Regions from separate parts of the Clostridium fessum genome, predicted to be linked through region 1. Evidence: a T-box and tRNA genes for the amino acid it is inferred to sense, from the RefSeq annotation. Region 1 holds a T-box; the other holds one or more tRNA genes.
What was found. The T-box of region 1 lies ahead of leuS (leucine--tRNA ligase). A T-box ahead of a tRNA ligase gene usually reads a tRNA of that ligase, here a tRNA-Leu.

Region 1 (8,934 bases):
GATGAAACAGCGCAATCACGCGCCCCACCAGCATGACAGCACAGACCGTTCCAATGCCGATTCCCACCGGTTTTCCCGCAAACAAAAGTCCCATAATCAGTGACAGAACAATGCAAAACGCATCCACACAGTTCTTCATCAGACCCGTGCCGATTCCAAAGGTGTCTGCAAACACCTGCACCAGACCATCGCCCGGATTTGGCACCAGCCGCATTGACAGGGACATCGCCGCGCCGATGCCTGTAAAAATCAGGGCAAGCATCAGCACTCCCAGGCGTCCTAAAAGTCCAGAAGCCGCCGGTCCACATTCTTCCAGCGGCGGTATGCACGCTGAAAATACATTCAGAAATCTTGTAAATGCAATACTCAATGGAAACTGCAGAGCATCTTTCATAAGCAAGCTGCGTCCTGCTTCTCCTTTCTCCCGCAGATGAATCGCCGCCTGAATCAAGACAAAGATACCATACAGGACAAAGGTCATATCACCAAAATTCCGGTTCCAGATCACGGACGCTGCATACGAAAGTGAAATAATCGGCGACACTCCGAGTCCTGCTTTGGTATTGAGTGTAAGCCCCATCGCCAGAATCAGAAGCCCCATCAGATAAAAGCCCCACCGTGCTGCCCCGCTTCCCGTCGTTTTCTCCGTCATTTCCATGTTGTGATTCAAGATTTCCTCATCTCTTTTTCTTAATATTTGTTAAACCTATTCTATTATAGATCCTCCTCTTTCCACTTGACAAGCGCTTCCTGTATTCTAAATCTTCCAATTTTCTTACGAAATAAATATTCCAGCCTGCCTACATTCTACAATCACAGCCTACATCTTACCATTGCGCCCCATTGAACCCACGACAAATTTCTGCTGCCACCAGATTATCTTACAGCACTTTCCGTTCTCTTTACTTTTTCCATCCCCTATGCTACACTAAACTCATGATTTTAGCTGTATCAAAGGAGTTTTATACATATGAAAAAAGATATGACCGAAGGGCGGGAATGGTCCTCCATCCTGCTCTTTTCCCTGCCCATCATGGGGGCAAACCTGCTGCAGGTTTTGTACAACCTCGCTGACAGCGTGATCGTCGGAAACCTCATCAGCGCGACCGCCCTTGGAGCCGTCGGACTGACCAGCTCCATGACCTGGCTTCTGACCGCCATCTGCACCTCCATCGGTGCCGGCGTCAACATCGCAGTCGCCCAGTATTTCGGTGCCAAAAAAGAGACGGATATACAGGAATCCATCTCCGTCTCCTATCTGATTGCCGTGATCGCAAGTATATTTTTAACTGCCGCCTGCTTTCTGGCAGCCCGTCCAGTTATTTTCGGCTTTTTGCAGGCACCGGAAGAAATGCGTTTCGACAGTATGGCATACTTTCTGATCTACAGCGGCGGAATTATTTTCCAGCTGCTCTACAATGTCACCTACGGCATCCTGCGGGCACACGGGGATTCGCGCGGCGCACTCATTTTCCTGATGATCTCCGCCGCCCTGAACATTGTGCTGGACTGTGTGTTTATCTCCATCTTTCATATGGGCGTCTCTGGCGCGGCTGCCGCGACCGTGATCGCACAGGCAGGTTCCGCCATCGCCAGTTTCCTGTATCTGCGGCATATTTTCCCGGATCTGCTGCCGAAACGGCGTTATCTCTGCGCCTGGAAGGGACAGGGGGCGCTGCTGATGCGCCTGAGTATTCCGATCATGCTGCAGACGGGCGTCAATTCGATCGGTTTCCTCATCCTGCAGCGTCTCATCAACTCCTTCGGCGCTCCCAGCATCGAGGGCTACGCTGCCATGCTGAAGGTCGAACAGCTCGCGCACATCCCGTCCCAGAGCTTTAACGTCGCCATTTCCAGCTTCGCCGGACAGAATATCGGCGCTGAAAAACTGGACCGTGCCCGCCGCGGCTACCGCACCACCATCCTGATGGGCGTCCTGATCAGTATCTCCATCAGTATCGTAGTTCTGCTTTTTGACCGGCCGCTTCTCCAGATCTTCAACATCACCGGAGAGTCCCTGCGGCGCGCAAAGGAACATCTCGACATCCTGATGTTCTTCATCTGGACCAGCACGATCACCAACATCACCTGCGGTTTTCTGCAGGGTGCAGGCGATGTCAAGATCCCGGCAGCTTCCGGCTTCATCAACCTGGGCATCCGCCTCGCGCTCTCCTTCCTGCTGGCGCTCACCCCGGTTGGCTTCCGCTGCTACTACGTGAGCATGCCGCCCGCATGGCTGATCGCCTGCTTCGTAGTTGTGATGCGCTACCGGAGTGGAAAATGGAGGGAGTTTCGGATTGTAAAAGAGTAAAGAAAAGGGATGGAAGAATTCACTTTGAGGGTGATTTCTTCCATTAAACCTACAGACATCTTCTTGGTACAAAACTTTTCTGCTGTTCTTTCGGACAGCACATAATGTAAGGAGCCCAGAAGCGGTGAAGAAAAGATCGGCTATTCCGATGCTACCGCTAGAAAATTTTGTTCTGTCCCTCTTTTCCAGATGATCGGATTCCCGCATTCAAACGCTTCCTAATGCGTTTTTTGTTTCATAGGACGCAATTTTCTATGAAACAAAAAGCAAAAAACAGCACCCTGTGTATTTTCTTCTCGAAATACACAGGATGCTGTTTTTTAGTCCAACGGATCAATCTCAATCATCCCGCTTGATTCCGCCCGGATTTTTCACAATTTATTTCATAACAATATTCACAATCCGTCCCGGAACGTAAATTTCTTTTACGATATTTCCAGTCAGCTTGTCCTTGATAGCCTCTTTACCAGCGGCGATAGCATCTTCTTTGGAGATGTCTGCCGGTACGGTAATGGTCGCGCGGACTCTGCCGTTGATCTGAACGGCTACCTCTTTCTCGTCATCCTTCATCTTCTCTGCGTCGCACTCCGGCCAGGAAGCATGGAAGACACTGTCGGTGCCGCCGAGCTCCTGCCACAGCTCTTCACCCAGATGCGGTGCGAACGGTGCCAGCAGGATAGTGAAGGTCTTGAGGGTTTCTTTGTCGATGCCACCCTCTTTCTTCGCCAGATCGATGAGCTTGTTGTTGTACTCCATGAAACCGGAGATAACGGTATTCAGGCTGAACTGCTCGAAACGCTGCTCAATGTCGAATACCAGTTTGTGGCGCAGTTTAACCATTTCCTTGGTCTCTTTGATGTCTTTGTCCTTGCTGGTCATAACCAGGTTGTAGAAACGGTTCAGGAAACGGGATACGCCCTCGATACCGCGGTCATCCCACTCTGCATCCAGTTCCGGCGGTCCTACGAAAAGCTCATAGAGACGCAGAGAATCGCAGCCGTAGTCGCGTACCAGATCATCCGGGGATACGACATTTCCTTTCGACTTACTCATCTTGATACCATTCTTACCAGTGATCATACCCTGGTTGAACAGCTTCTTGAACGGCTCGTCGAAGTCAATAACACCGATATCGCACAGGAACTTGGTGTAGAAACGGGAATACAGCAGATGCAGTACTGCATGTTCAACACCGCCGATGTACATATCAACCGGCAGATATTTGTCTGCTTTCTCACGGGATACCAGTTCTTTATCGTTCTTATTATCTACATAGCGCAGGAAGTACCAGGAAGATCCAGCCCACTGCGGCATGGTGTTTGTCTCACGTTTTGCCGGAGCGCCGCAGCACGGGCAGGTGGTGTTGACCCACTCGTCGATGGCTGCCAGCGGGGATTCGCCGGTACCAGTCGGCTGATAGCTTTCTACCTCCGGAAGTTTTAACGGAAGCTGATCCTCCGGAACCGGTACGTTGCCGCACTTCGGGCAGTGTACGATCGGGATCGGCTCGCCCCAGTAACGCTGACGGGAGAATACCCAGTCACGCAGCTTATAATTGACTCTCTTGTGACCGATACCTCTCTTCTCAATCATTTCCGGCGCTTCTTTTTTCAGTACGGAAGATTCCATACCATTCCACTCGCCAGAGTTGATCATCGTGCCGGACGCCTCGGTATACGCCTCAGTCATGTTCTCGATCTCTTTGCCATCTTTTGCGATAACCTGGATGATCGGGATATTAAATTTCTTTGCAAACTCGAAGTCACGGTCATCGTGTGCCGGTACGCACATGATAGCGCCGGTACCGTAGTCAGCTAATACATAATCAGACAGCCAGATCGGAACCTTCGCACCGTTGATCGGGTTGATTGCATAAGTTCCGGTAAATACGCCGGTCTTTTCCTTATCCTGCAGACGGTCTACGTTGGAACGCATGGAGGAATCGAAAATGTATTTCTCAACTGCCTCGCGGGTCTCATCGGTTGCCAGGCTCTTTGCCATCGCGTGCTCCGGAGCCAGTACCATGAAAGTTGCACCGTACAGGGTGTCCGGGCGGGTGGTGTAAACGGTGATTTTCTCATCGCGTCCCTCTACGCCGAAATCAACCTCTGCACCGTAAGATTTGCCGATCCAGTCAGTCTGCATCTTTTTAACCTTCTCCGGCCAGTCCAGTTTGTCCAGATCATTTAAGAGGCGGTCTGCGTACGCGGTAATCTTGAGCATCCACTGACGCAGGTTTTTCTTGGTAACCGGGGTACCGCAGCGCTCACAGCAGCCGTTGACAACTTCCTCGTTTGCCAGACCTGTCTTACAGGACGGGCACCAGTTGATCGGGAATTCTTTCTCGTATGCCAGGCCTTTTTTGAACATCTGGACGAAGATCCACTGGGTCCATTTGTAGAATGCCGGATCTGTGGTATTTACTTCCATATCCCAGTCATAGATGGCTGCGATCTCGTTGATCTGACGTTTAATATTTTTAATGTTGGACTCGGTCGAGATAGCCGGGTGTACGCCCATCTTGATCGCGTAGTTCTCTGCCGGCAGACCAAATGCGTCCCAGCCCATCGGATGGATCACGTATTTGCCGCGCAGCAGCTGATAACGGCTCCATACATCTGAAATAACGTAGCCTCTCCAGTGACCAACGTGCAGACCACTTCCGGACGGATATGGGAACATATCCAGGCAGTAATATTTTTCTTTCTTTCCATCGTTTACATTGATGGGATGTTTTTCCCAGTTCTCGCGCCATTTTTTCTCAATGGCGGTATGATTGTACTGTGACATCTTTGTTCCTCCTGTTTTCTGCTTAACCCACGCTGATTTTTTGCTATTTCCTGTCAAAATCCGGCTCCAGTCTCTAAAATGATGATTCATTATTGCAATCGACTGGTCCGTTGGCAGTTGCATAACATCCAACCCTTGCGGACATTCTTTCAATCCGGTAACGTCAAAAACGCCCTGCGTCTCTACATTACCTGTATAGAGACGCAGGGCGAAAATTCCAACTGCGCGGTACCACTCTATTTCACACGGAATCCGTGTGCTCCTCATCGTCCTGTAACGGCGGATGACCGGCTCTGTCTACTCGGGTATTCAAAAACACTTCTTTCAACAGGCTGCTCCCGGACCAGTTCGGCGGCTTCCTTCCGCTGCCTCACACCATCCGGCAGCTCTCTGTAGAAATTTCGCGGCTTACTACTTCCGTTCATTGCATTTGTGCTATCTGGTAGAATAGCATAAATGGGAAGAAATGTCAAGTAACGTGACCTTCTCAAACTTGCACGTGACAGATTCGACGTTCTTTCAATACATGACATTTTCGACAATCTTTCAATCACCGTCAAACCTACACCTGAATCCGCTCTGCCACTTCATCGCCCAGTGCCAGCCGAACCTTTCCATTTCCGATGATCAGACCATCCAGCACACGTCCAAGGACCCGGATACGGCTTCCTTCTTTGATTCCATAGCGCTCCAAAAAGTTCATCACATCCGCATTTCCAAACATCCACTTGATTTCACAGGACTCTCCCGCCTGCACCTTTGCCAACGACTGCATACAACGACCTCCTGACTGATATTCCGCTTTCTGTAACTGTTCAGTACCTTCACAGTCACGCGCAAAAATCCATTAAAAATTGCCTACGGCAATGGGATTTTTGTCTGCTGGTCCATGTTTTCGTACGGTCAGCGCAGTAAATGCGCAGACCTACTGAACAGTTACTGCTTTCTTTACTATCATTATATGCAGTCAGACTATTGTTAGTCAATGGTAATAATTGTTAGTTAATTCTAACAGTATTTAGCCGTTACCGTGAACCATCTCCACACTTCTCCGTCCATCTCCCGACGGATTCTGCCGCGCAGGCGAAGGTAGTCCAGATGCGCCATGCACTCTCCCACCGCAAACCACTTCTGGGACGGTGGAAATTCTTCCCAGCTGGCGGCACGGATCTTCCAGCGCATCTTTCCAGCCGTCTCATATGCCGTCATGCCCGGATGTTCGGCAAGCAGCGCCTCCGTCTCCGCCAGACGCCGCTCATGGTGTGCCAGCAGCGCCTCGATGCGCGCTGCATAATCGCCCGTCTTCCGGTGTCCCGGCAAGGCAAGGCGGACCGGATATTTTCTGGCGAGGCGCAGGCTATCGAGATAATCACCTAATGAATCCTCCGATTCCAGCCAGGAAGTAATATTCGGCGATATATCAAACAGGATATGATCGCCCGTGAACATGATGCCCTGTTTCTTTGCCCAGAACATCGCATTGCCCGGCGTATGCCCCGGCACGGAGATCATTTCCAGCGTGTAATCTCCTACCGTGTATTTCCAGCCTGCCTCAATCGGAACAAAACGATCATCAACCTGATCCAGCTTATAGCGGACTGCCGGATTGAGCGCCTGCGTTTTCTTCATTTCATCCTCCGGAAATCCCCCGGCACGGAATTGCTCCGCCAGCCGAAGCGGACGCTCCGGTGTAAAACCGTCCTTTAAGATTGCCAGATCGGTTCCGCTGATATAGATGTGGCTGTCCGTCCCTGCCGCCTCCCTGGCAAGTCCTGTGTGATCCGAGTGCAGGTGTGTCAGAAGAATATCCAGCCGCTCCGGACTGCTGCCAAGTGCCCGAAGCCCGGCAAACAGCGCCTCCCGGCATTCCTCGCGCCGAAATCCGGTGTCAATCAGAAGGTCGCGCCCGTTTTCTTTTCCCTGGATCAGGTAACTGTTGAGTTCCCGCAAAGGATTCTGCGGCAATTCCACACCGATCCGCCAGATTCTATCTGCCACCTGTTCTACAAGGGCTTCCCTCTTCTCTATGTTCTTTGTGATTTCTTCTCTTTTATTTTCTTTAAGCATATTTTTTCCTTATTGAATCTCTTTATTTGGCTTGCGACATATTTCTTCTTCCCGCGAGTGCGCATCCCGTGAAGCGTTTTGTTGCATCATAGAACAAAGTTTCCCATGACATAACAAAAATCCATGCAGTTTTTCAAAACCACATGGATCTTCACTTTATTCTCAGCCTTCTGCTTTCTCTTCTCTATGATCCATCGTTCGGAACAGATGTGCACAAATCAAAATCGCCACCACAATCGACAGATAATCAGCCGCCGGCTGTGCATAGATAACTCCATCCAGGCCAAACATCGCATTCAGCACGAAAATCAGCGGAATAAAAATCAGTCCCTGGCGGCAGATCGTAAGAATCAGCGACGGAAGCGCTTTTCCCATTCCCTGGATCGTATTGATGCAGAGGAATAAGATACCAAGGAGTGGCGCAGAAAGCTGCAGGGCAACCACCATCTGAATACCATACTGGACAACTTCCGCATCATTAATAAACATCTGAATCATTGTCTTTCTTGCGACAATCATAATCAATGTCAGAATCGTTCCCATAATAACCGATACAAGTCCTGTAAATTTGAATACCGACATCAGGCGTTTCTTGTTGCGCGCTCCATAATTATAACCGACCAGCGGCTGGATTCCCACGCAGAGACCAATCTGCAGCAGGACAACAAGCATATTAGATTTCATCGCAACACCCATCGCCGCTACCGGTGTGTCACCGTAGCCGACCAGCGCCTGATTCAGGATAATATTGGCAAAGCTCATCAGGATATTATTTAAGGAAGCCGGAATACCGATTCCTGCCACGCCGGAAGCGATTCCATCTCCCATCTTAAAATCACGGAAATGAATCGACAGTGTCGATTTGCCCCGCAGATAATAAGCAATATAGTAAAGACAGGCCGCAATATTGCCGATGATCGTCGCAAGCGCTGCACCGGTCACTCCCCAGCCAAGCACCAGGATCATGATCGGATCCAAAATAATATTTACTACGGTACCTATCAGGTTTCCGACCATCGATTCTCTCGATGCGCCTTCTCCCCGCAGAATATTCGCAAATGCAGTTGAAAACATAATAAACGGCGCGCCGATTGCAATAATCGCCAGGTACTGTCTCGCAAAACCGATCGTATTTACACTGGCACCGATGAGATGCAGAATGGTTTCCATTCCAAGTACAGACAGGATAGCCACTATCACGCCCAGCCCCAGGGATCCATAGCAGCAGAATGAACTGATATGACATGCCCGATCTTTATGGCGTTCTCCCAGTGCTCTCGATATCGCTGAGCTGCCGCCGATACCGAACAGATGGCCTAATGCCATAAAAATCATAAAGACCGGCGTTGCCAGCGAAACTGCCGCCACCTGCAGCGGATCCTTCGTCTGACCGATGAAAAATGTATCCGCCATGTTATAGATAACAACCACCAGCATGGAAATCATAGTCGGAACCGCCATGGTTGCGACCGCCTTCGGTACGGGTGTTTTTTCAAATAAATCCGTATTTGTTTTCATTTGTCGTAACTCCTCTCTTTCTATATTTGTTGTATTCTTTACAGTCACATTCTCGCGCCGAGCGCGGTCGCTTGCGACATGTTTCTGCTTCGCGCAAGTGCACATCATTGGCACGTTAGTGCCTTTTTGTATAATAGGGGATTCCAAGAAATTTCCTATTACATAAAAATACAGGCACTTCTGCCTGCTGTGTAAAAGATCAACTCTTATTTATAAACACTTAATTTTATCATAAACATCTATTTTGT
Region 2 (8,934 bases), on a different contig from region 1:
GATCGTTGACCACGGCAAGGAAATCTGTTTCCCGGCAGGTATGGAGAAGATGGGTCCGGTTACCCAGAAACTCTACGAGACACTGACCGGCATCCAGATGGGTCACATCAAAGCTCCGGAGGGCTGGATCCACGTAATCAAATAAGGACTGTATTTTTCGGTTTGAATGGGAAATATGGAATGCAAAAAGCTGGTGGAAATCATTCACCAGCTTTTTCTTCTTTCTTCTTTTTTCTCTTTTCACGCAATTCTTTGAAAAATTCTTTCAACATCATCGAACATTCCTCGCCCAAAAGTCCTTCTTCTGTCTCCACCTGATGATTGAATCTTTTTTCATCCAGAAGATTCAGTACCGAACCGGCGCAGCCGGCTTTCGGGTTCATGGAACCGATGTAAACTTTTGGAATCCGCGCCTGCACGATCGCCCCTGCGCACATCGGGCATGGTTCCAACGTCACGTACAGCTCACATTCTTCCAGGCGCCAGTCGCCCATGCGCTTGCACGCTTTTTTGATTGCCGCGATCTCCGCATGTGCCAGCGCGCTATGATCGACCATCCGACGGTTGTAACCCCTGCCGATGATTTTGTCCTCATACACGATCACGCAGCCGATCGGCACTTCTCCGAGCGCCCAGGCTTTCTTCGCCTCGCGGATCGCCGCTTTCATATATTTCTCTTCCTGTGTCAATTTTGCTGCCACTGTTTTTTCCTCTTTCTTGTTTTATATATTTCTATCTTTTCCTCCATTCAAATTTATCCGCTTCCAACAACAGACATCCTTATCTCAGTTTCCCGGCAAGTTTGCTCCGCTGCCAACCAAACACCTGAAAGCATTTGACCTATATCCATCCTACCCAGAAAAGCTATCCTTTGTCAAGAGTTCTGTAAAAGGAGCGACCGGCTTTTATGTAAAATTCAAATCCGTATACCAATACCCGAACCGGCTGTCGCGCGGCGGCTGGCGGGTGGAACGGACAAAGCGGTCAAAGCCGAACATCGCCGCCATATATTTTTCATTGTTTCCATAATGTCCCGGCACGCCCAGAATGTAGCGCCCCCGTTCGCCGGGTTTCCCCAGTCTCGCCAGAATCAGATATCGGTAGTTGTAGTAACCGTGCAGAAGAAAGCTGTTATTTCCATACACCCAGTTTTCCCGCGGCAGAAGCCCGATATCCTGCGGTTTGATTACCAGAATCTCGCAGCCGTCGGCGCATTCGAAGGCGGTTACTTTGGGATAGGCAGCACGCAGACGGTTCCAGAGGGACTCGGCGGGATCTTCTTTCGGAAATTCCTTGGATGAATCTGGTTGCGGTTGTTTTTGATTTTGAGAGCCTGGCTGAAATGCTTCTTGATGGTCTGGTGGAGAATCTGGAAGCGCCTCTTTCCGGACTTCCCGGGTGGATTCTTGAGAATCTTTCCGCCGTGCTTCTGTCTGTGCTTCCTGATAGGATTCCTGAAAACTTTCCTTCGGTGTCTCCGTTTGCACTTCTTGAGTGGATTCCTGAAAACTTTCTTGCGGTGTTTCCGTTTGCGTTTCCTGAACAACTTCTGCCTCTTGATGATCGGATGTTTCTGAGATATCTGGAACCGCTTCCATGGTTTCCGTGTCCTCGAAAATCTCCAGGTTTGAATCCTCCAGCTTTTCTGGCTGGGGCTGGCTGATTCCGAAGTCCGTTTCGTTTATATTCACAGCTTCTTTCTTCTCTGTCTCCGTGGATGTGTCCTGATTCTCCATTTCTCCCGACCGGGTAAGTTCTGACGCCTCATCCAATTTTTCTTTCCCTACAGACGCACTGTTCACTTCCCCAGATACATTCTCTGCCAGTTTCCGCGTTGCCTCTTCCTTCTCTGCTTCCTGCTCCCGCACTTTCTCAGCAGTCACATCCGCCAGCTCAACCTCTGCCGCATGCGCGACGGCATCTTCCCAGATCGTCGTATAGGCACGCCATGCGCTGTCCGTCTCATGAAGAGTCAGACCACAGCACTCTTCCATATTGCAGCCGCTTCCTTCAATATTTTCACAATTGACGACGGCACGGAACTCCCCATTTCCGCCACGGACAAACAGGGTGCCGATACGGATCTCCTCCTGCCCTGCCAGAAGGTATACGCCGATCGGGCTGCCGCCCGCAAAGACACGGCGGACGCTGACCTGAATCCGGCAGGAAGTTCCCCGCGTCTCCAATTTCGCAAATCCCGTATTTTTCCCTTTGATTCCGCCCTCGTATGCATAGATATATGATATTAACCGATGATATGCAGACATGTTTTCACTCCTTTGCTTTGTATTATATGCAAAAGAAGCGCCGGTTTATGACAGGATTTCTATATCCTGATATAAACCAACGCTACAAATACGTCCGTATAACGAAAAATCGGGAACAGTTAAAAACTGTTCCCGATACTGCCGGCGACCGGAATCGAACCGGTACGAAGTTTAACCCTCGCAGGATTTTAAGTCCTGTGCGTCTGCCAGTTCCGCCACGCCGGCATCATGATTACTCATGACTGGCACAAAGCCAAATGGATGGAGGTGGATTCGAACCACCGAAGCGAGACGCAACAGATTTACAGTCTGCCCCCTTTGGCCACTCGGGAACCCATCCAAAATTGCTCTGACAGTTGAAGATTATAACATGGCTGTCTCAAAAAAGCAAGTGTTTTTATATATTTTATTTAATATTTTTATTTCCATTTTTTCCTGCTTTTGATTCTTCTCGCTCAACTGCCAGAAATCATATATCTTGTCGAAGCCGCATTTCCTACAATGCCGTATCATTTCCCGTCAAAACGATACTTCCGACCGGTGGGATTTTCACCTCGATATAGCCGTCCTTTACCTCATGTTCAACCTGTCCGGCGTTGTAACCGTCCTCATAGGTCATCATTTCCCGGCGCAGGACCGCCCCGTCGCGCGCCCCGATCTGCCAGACCGGAATCTTGAGCGTCAGCCAGTCATCACCTGTATTGACCGCCGTCACGCCGCAGCACGCGCCGCCAGCTCTCTGAGCACTCTGAAAACGTCCATAGGAAATATAGCCATCTCCCGCCGCCAGCGCTTTCAGGGAACCATTTCTAAATGCCGGACAGCGTTTCCGGATGCCGCTCATGTAGCGGTGGAACTCGATCAGCTCCAGGTTTTCCCCGCCCCACGGGTACGTCCGGCGGCTGTCCGGATCGGTCCATCCACAGACGCCCGCTTCGTCACCGTAATAGATCGTCGGTGCGCCCGGCCAGGTCATCTGCATGACAACACCCTGGCGGAAAATGCCATAGCTGATGCCCTCCTCCGCTGCTTTTGCACCTGCCGACGCAAGACGGCCCACCCGGCGGTTTGTCCGCGTCATAAAGCGGGAGTGATCGTGGTTGGACAGCTCGTTCATTGCACACTGCATGGAAGCCGTCGGCATTTCACTCATATGGTAGCGCATCGCCTCAAAAAAGGCGCATCCATCCCCAAACAGCGCCGGATTTTCTTCGTCACTGTGCTTCTCCATCCCGGTCAGAAACCATGACAGCGGCTCCATAAACGCATCATAATTCATGACCGTATCCCACTGATCGCCCTTCAGCCAGTCATACGGGCTGCCGTAATGTTCCGCGATCATGACCGCCTCCGGATTTGCCTCCTTGACTGCCGCGCGGAAATCACGCCAGAACTGATGGTTCATCCCGGCGCTCCGCCCCAGATCTGCCGCCACATCCAGCCGCCAGCCATCTGCTCCAAACGGCGCCGACACCCATTTTTTCGCAATCCCCAGAATGTACTGGTACAATTCCAGCGATTCCTCGTAATTGAGCTTCGGAAGCGTCGCGTGTCCCCACCAGCCGTCGTAGCTGTCATTAAACGGCCAGGCATTTTCATTGTGGAATTGAAAAAAATGGCGATACGGGCTGTCTGCCGAGACATATGCCCCCTGCGGATAGCCGCCCGCGTGCTGGTACAGAAGTTCCGCATCCAGCCATTTATTGAAAGAACCACAATGGTTGAACACACCGTCCACCAGCACCCGGATTCCCCGCTTGTGTGCTTCCTCAATCAGGCGGGCAAAAAAGGCATCGCTCGCCTCCAGGTTCTGCTCATCCGCCGTCCGCGTCATATATTTATGTGCGCGGTCATTGTCCGTATCTTCCGGGCACACCAGCCCGTCTGCGTCCTCCAGAATCACTCCATAATGCGGATCGATATGGTCGTAGTCCTGACAGTCATACTTATGGTTCGACGGTGATACAAATACCGGATTTAAGTAGATTGCTTCTATCTTGAGACTCTTTAAATAATCAAGTTTATCTAAAACACCCTGCAGATCACCGCCGTAAAACCGTCCCACATCGAGTGTACTGATCGGTTCCTTCCAGTCCGTCACCCGGGTGACCGGCTTTTTCAGATAAATATATTCATTGGTTTCCGTATCGTTTGTAGGATCGCCGTTGCAGAACCGATCCACATAGATCTGATACATCAGCGCGCCCTTGCTCCACTCCGGCACATGAAATCCCGGAATCAGGCGGAACGGGTGCGCCGCCGCATCCTCTGTCAGCCCGATCCGGTTGTAAAGACAGACGTTCTCGCCCCAGGTTACCTGAAATACATACGAAAATGTTTTCGTTCCCAGAGTCAGCGCACAGCTGTAGTAATCAAAACGGCTGTCTGACTTGTCAGCCATACCGCTACCATCTATGCCTCGATTTGTATCTGCACCGTTTCCAACGCTGCCAGCACAGCACTCCCACGAAAGCCGTTTCATCTGCCACTCCTGCAAAAGCGCCCCGGTCTCCGGGTCATATTCCAGCAGTACAACCGCATCTGCTCCATTTTTCTCTGTTCTGAAATAAAATGTAACGACTTCACCCGCATCTGCCTCCGAAGGACAACGGTAATCCTCTGTCTCGTCGCAAAATAGCGCGTCGCGATTGATCTGCTCCATCTGTTTCCCTTTCCAGCGGTTTCACCGCTTTCACAATCATGTTATTTTCTGCCCATATTTTACAGGATTTCCCAAAATTACACAAGTTATTTTCACGCCCCTAATTTTAGGTAATAAAAAAGAATGTGCCTTGGCACATTCGGGCGTCTCGCGCGGTCGCTTGCGACATGTTTCTGCTTCGCGCGAGTGCGCATCCCCGCGGAGCGTTTTTTATTTCATAGGACGTAATTTCCTATGAAATAAAAAAGGTCAGCGGGGTAGCTGACCTTTTTAGGAGAAGGTATTTCGTTTTATGGGGTGTAGCAAAAACTATATAATGTATTGGGGGGGGGTTACGTCTATTATAATAGCATAGGAGTGAAAATAAGTGTGCACAAACATCGTTTTATTTCGATTTCTTTTTTGTGCAAATCAGCACTCTCTCCCGAAATGTCCAGCAAAATCCGCCTGAAATTTGCATAAAAGAAGGTGCCACCACTGCCATTTCCATCTATCCGATGGCTGTCCGGGATGTCTCCCGCACATTCTGGCAGCTGACTGGCACCTTTTTTCAGGCTTATTTCCAGACCTGTTTCATGCTTTGAACTTTTTATGCTTCTGTCACCGGAGTTTCAGCTTCCCCTGACGGCTTTTCTCCATCCTGGAACAGCGCTTCAAACTCAGCCTGACCGATCTTCTCTTTCTCCATCAGCAGGGCACAGCAGGAATGAAGCACATCTTCATGGTCGAGAATGATCCGTTTTGCCTTGGCGTAGCACTCATCGATGATGCGCTTTACCTCGCTGTCGATCTCGCTCGCCACTTCCTCGCTGTAGGTTCTCGTATGCGCCAGGTCGCGGCCAATAAAGACCTCGTTGTTGTCGCCGCCGTAGTTGATCATGCCCAGTTTCTCTGACATACCATACTCGGTTACCATCGCGCGCGCCATCGAGGTCGCCTGCTTGATATCTTGGGAAGCGCCGGTCGTGATGTCGTCAAAGATAATCTCCTCGGCGATTCGTCCGCCCAGCGAAACCATGATATTTTGAAGCATTCTGCCCTTCGTCATATGAAGCTCATCCTGCTCTGGAAGCGGCATCGTATAGCCTGCCGCACCAACGCCGGTCGGAATGATCGAAACGGTATGAACCGGTCCCACATCCGGGAGGACATGGAACAGAATCGCATGACCTGCCTCATGGTATGCGGTAATCTTCTTATCTTTCTCGGAAATCACCTTGCTGCGCTTCTCAGCGCCAATTCCCACTTTAATAAAGGCTTTCTCAATATCCGTCTGGGTCAGAAACTTACGTCCCTCTTTTGCGGTATTGATCGCCGCCTCATTCATCAGGTTTTCCAGATCAGCTCCGGTAAATCCGGCGGTTGTCTGCGCGATGCGGTGTAAATCCACATCCTCGCCTAGCGGTTTTTCCTTCGTATGGACGCCGAGAATCTCCTCGCGTCCCTTGACGTCCGGTCGTCCGACTGCCACCTTTCGGTCAAATCTGCCCGGCCGCAGAATCGCCGGGTCGAGAATATCCACGCGGTTCGTCGCCGCCATGACGATGATGCCCTCATTGACTCCGAAACCATCCATCTCAACCAGGAGCTGGTTGAGCGTCTGCTCTCGCTCGTCGTGACCGCCGCCCATGCCGGTACCACGCTGTCTGGCAACCGCATCGATCTCATCGATAAAGACAATACACGGGGCATTTTTCTTGGCTTCCTCAAACAAGTCGCGGACACGGGATGCGCCGACACCGACGAACATTTCAACAAAATCCGAACCGGAAATCGAGAAGAACGGAACGCCTGCCTCACCCGCCACCGCTTTGGCAAGCAGGGTTTTACCGGTTCCTGGAGGTCCGACTAAGATCACGCCCTTCGGGATGCGCGCCCCGACGCCGGTGTATTTCTGCGGATTTTTCAGGAAATCTACGATCTCCTCCAGTTCCTCTTTCTCCTCTTCCAGACCGGCAACTTTGGTAAAGTTGACCTTGCTGGTCGATACCATCCGGGCACGGCTGCGTCCAAAATTCATCATCTTGGCATTTGCCCCGCCGCCGGAACGGGAATTGATAAACATAAACAGGAAGATCAGGACGCCTGCGGACAAAGCGATCGGCAGGATCACCGTCATAAAATAGCTATCCTGGCGGACGCTGGTGGTCGTGTACGGAACCCCCGCCTTGCGCAGCGCCATCTCTACTTCCTTCACATCCAGCACATTGAATTCCTCCCGGTCGCCGGAGGTTGTCTCAAAAACAACCTCACCGGTCGGCACCTCGCGGTTCGGGCGGATCTGTGCGCTCTCTACGGTCTTATTCTCCAGATATACCATGAACTCCGGATAGCTTAATTCCCGCTCCGTCGCCATTCCAGGGACTTTCAACGAGAAAAACATGATAACGAGCAGCATGAGGATCAGAAGCCCCACGCCTCCCATCGACTGACGTTGTTTCAACTGGCTTCCTCCTTATACTTCCACAACACCGATGTACGGCAGGTTGCGGTATTTCTGATCGTAATCCAGGCCGTAACCTACGACAAACTCATCCGGGATTGTAAAGCAGGTATATTTAACCTGAACCTGTTTTTTCACGCGGCGCTCCGGCTTGTCAAGCAGGGTGCACAGCTCGATATTTTTCGGATTCCTCTGTTTTAATACCTCGATCAGATATGCCAGGGTGCGTCCGGAATCGATAATGTCCTCCACGATGATGACATTCTTGCCCTCCAGCGGCTCGTCCAGATCCTTGATAATCTTTACCACACCGCTTGACTTGGTGTCGGAACCGTAGCTGGATACAGACATGAAATCCAGGGAAACCGGAATAGTCAGGCGTTTTGCCAGTTCGCAGGTAAAAAATACGCCGCCCTTTAAGATACAGATCAGGTGGACTTCCTTTCCCTCATAATCTTTGTTGATCTGTGCTGCCACTTCACTGATCTTCTTGTTTACTTCTTCTTCCGTTAATAATACACGAATCTTATCAGCCACTGCTTTTTCCTCCGTTAAATTCCACCTCAAGGATGGTTTTTGTCTGTTCTGTTATCTTATAATATGCGCTGATCCGGTGCCCCACTATCCACAGGATATGTTTTTCTTCCGCCAGAAGCCAGATTTGCTCCCGCTCCTGTCTCGGAATTTTCTCATCGATCATCCAGGATTTCAGCGTCTTCCGACCGCCGGACGGCAGTGTCAGGTAGTCCCCCGGCTGCCGGTGTCTCAGCGATAAGGTACCTTTTATTCTATCATAGTCAAACCATTTCGTATACTGGTTTTTCGGAAATTCATCCCCATTTTCACAGGGGAAAGTATGCATCTGCAAAAGATTCCCATTCTGGATACCCGGAAGCAAAACCCCTTTTCTTTCCCCTGGATGACTAAGCGGGCGCACTTCAAGAAATCCATATATATTTACCGCCCGGAACCCATGCGGCAGCGAAATACTCTTTCCGGTTCCCTGGTACAGAAGTTCCCGCACCGCCTGCACATGCGTCTCCGTCACGTCCCGGAGCGGCATTTTGCTCTTTAAAAACAACCGCCGCACGATATAACCCTGCACAATCTCCGCCTGTTCTGCCAGCGCTCCTGCATCCGCCTTTCCATCCGGTGCATGCTTTTGAAGCCATTCTTCTGCCACCTCTTCCAGATAGGCATCTGCCTGCCGGATGCGTCTGCCCGCCTGGTCGATATGACGGACTGCCTGTGCATTCAGGCGCTCTTCTACCGCCGGAAGCAGTTCATTCCGAAGCCAATTGCGGCTGTATTCACTCTCCTGGTTCGTCGAGTCCTCGACCCAGTCCTGTCCCTGCTGCAAAAGCCAGGTCTGAATCTCGCTCCGCTGCGCCCAGAGAAGAGGACGGATGATGCGCCCCCGCACCGGAGCAATGCCGGAAAGCCCGGTCAGACCGCTTCCGCGGAACAGGTTAAAAAGAACCGTTTCCGCATTATCATCCGCATGGTGGGCGGTGGCGATGTGAACCCGGGCGGCTGCCGCCTCTTTTCTCTCCGCATTCTCC

Region 2: it encodes a tRNA-Leu, which carries the amino acid that the T-box ahead of leuS (leucine--tRNA ligase) is inferred to sense. The anticodon was not compared.

What each region holds. Positions count from the first base shown of each region.
Region 1 covers NZ_JAQEQF010000004.1:304,244-313,177, reverse strand. The annotation lists gene PG862_RS07630 (YczE/YyaS/YitT family protein) at 1-670, opposite strand, end outside; gene PG862_RS07625 (MATE family efflux transporter) at 971-2,311, shown strand; gene leuS (leucine--tRNA ligase) at 2,690-5,101, opposite strand; T-box leader at 5,296-5,535, opposite strand; gene PG862_RS07615 (FeoA family protein) at 5,664-5,876, opposite strand; gene PG862_RS07610 (MBL fold metallo-hydrolase) at 6,110-7,168, opposite strand; gene PG862_RS07605 (MATE family efflux transporter) at 7,331-8,686, opposite strand.
Region 2 covers NZ_JAQEQF010000014.1:10,118-19,051, forward strand. The annotation lists gene PG862_RS14140 (branched-chain amino acid aminotransferase) at 1-145, shown strand, start outside; gene tadA (tRNA adenosine(34) deaminase TadA) at 201-701, opposite strand; gene PG862_RS14150 (DUF6128 domain-containing protein) at 906-2,267, opposite strand; tRNA gene PG862_RS14155 (tRNA-Leu) at 2,407-2,492, opposite strand; tRNA gene PG862_RS14160 (tRNA-Tyr) at 2,526-2,607, opposite strand; gene PG862_RS14165 (glycoside hydrolase family 13 protein) at 2,764-4,929, opposite strand; gene ftsH (ATP-dependent zinc metalloprotease FtsH) at 5,519-7,354, opposite strand; gene hpt (hypoxanthine phosphoribosyltransferase) at 7,385-7,909, opposite strand; gene tilS (tRNA lysidine(34) synthetase TilS) at 7,902-8,934, opposite strand, start outside.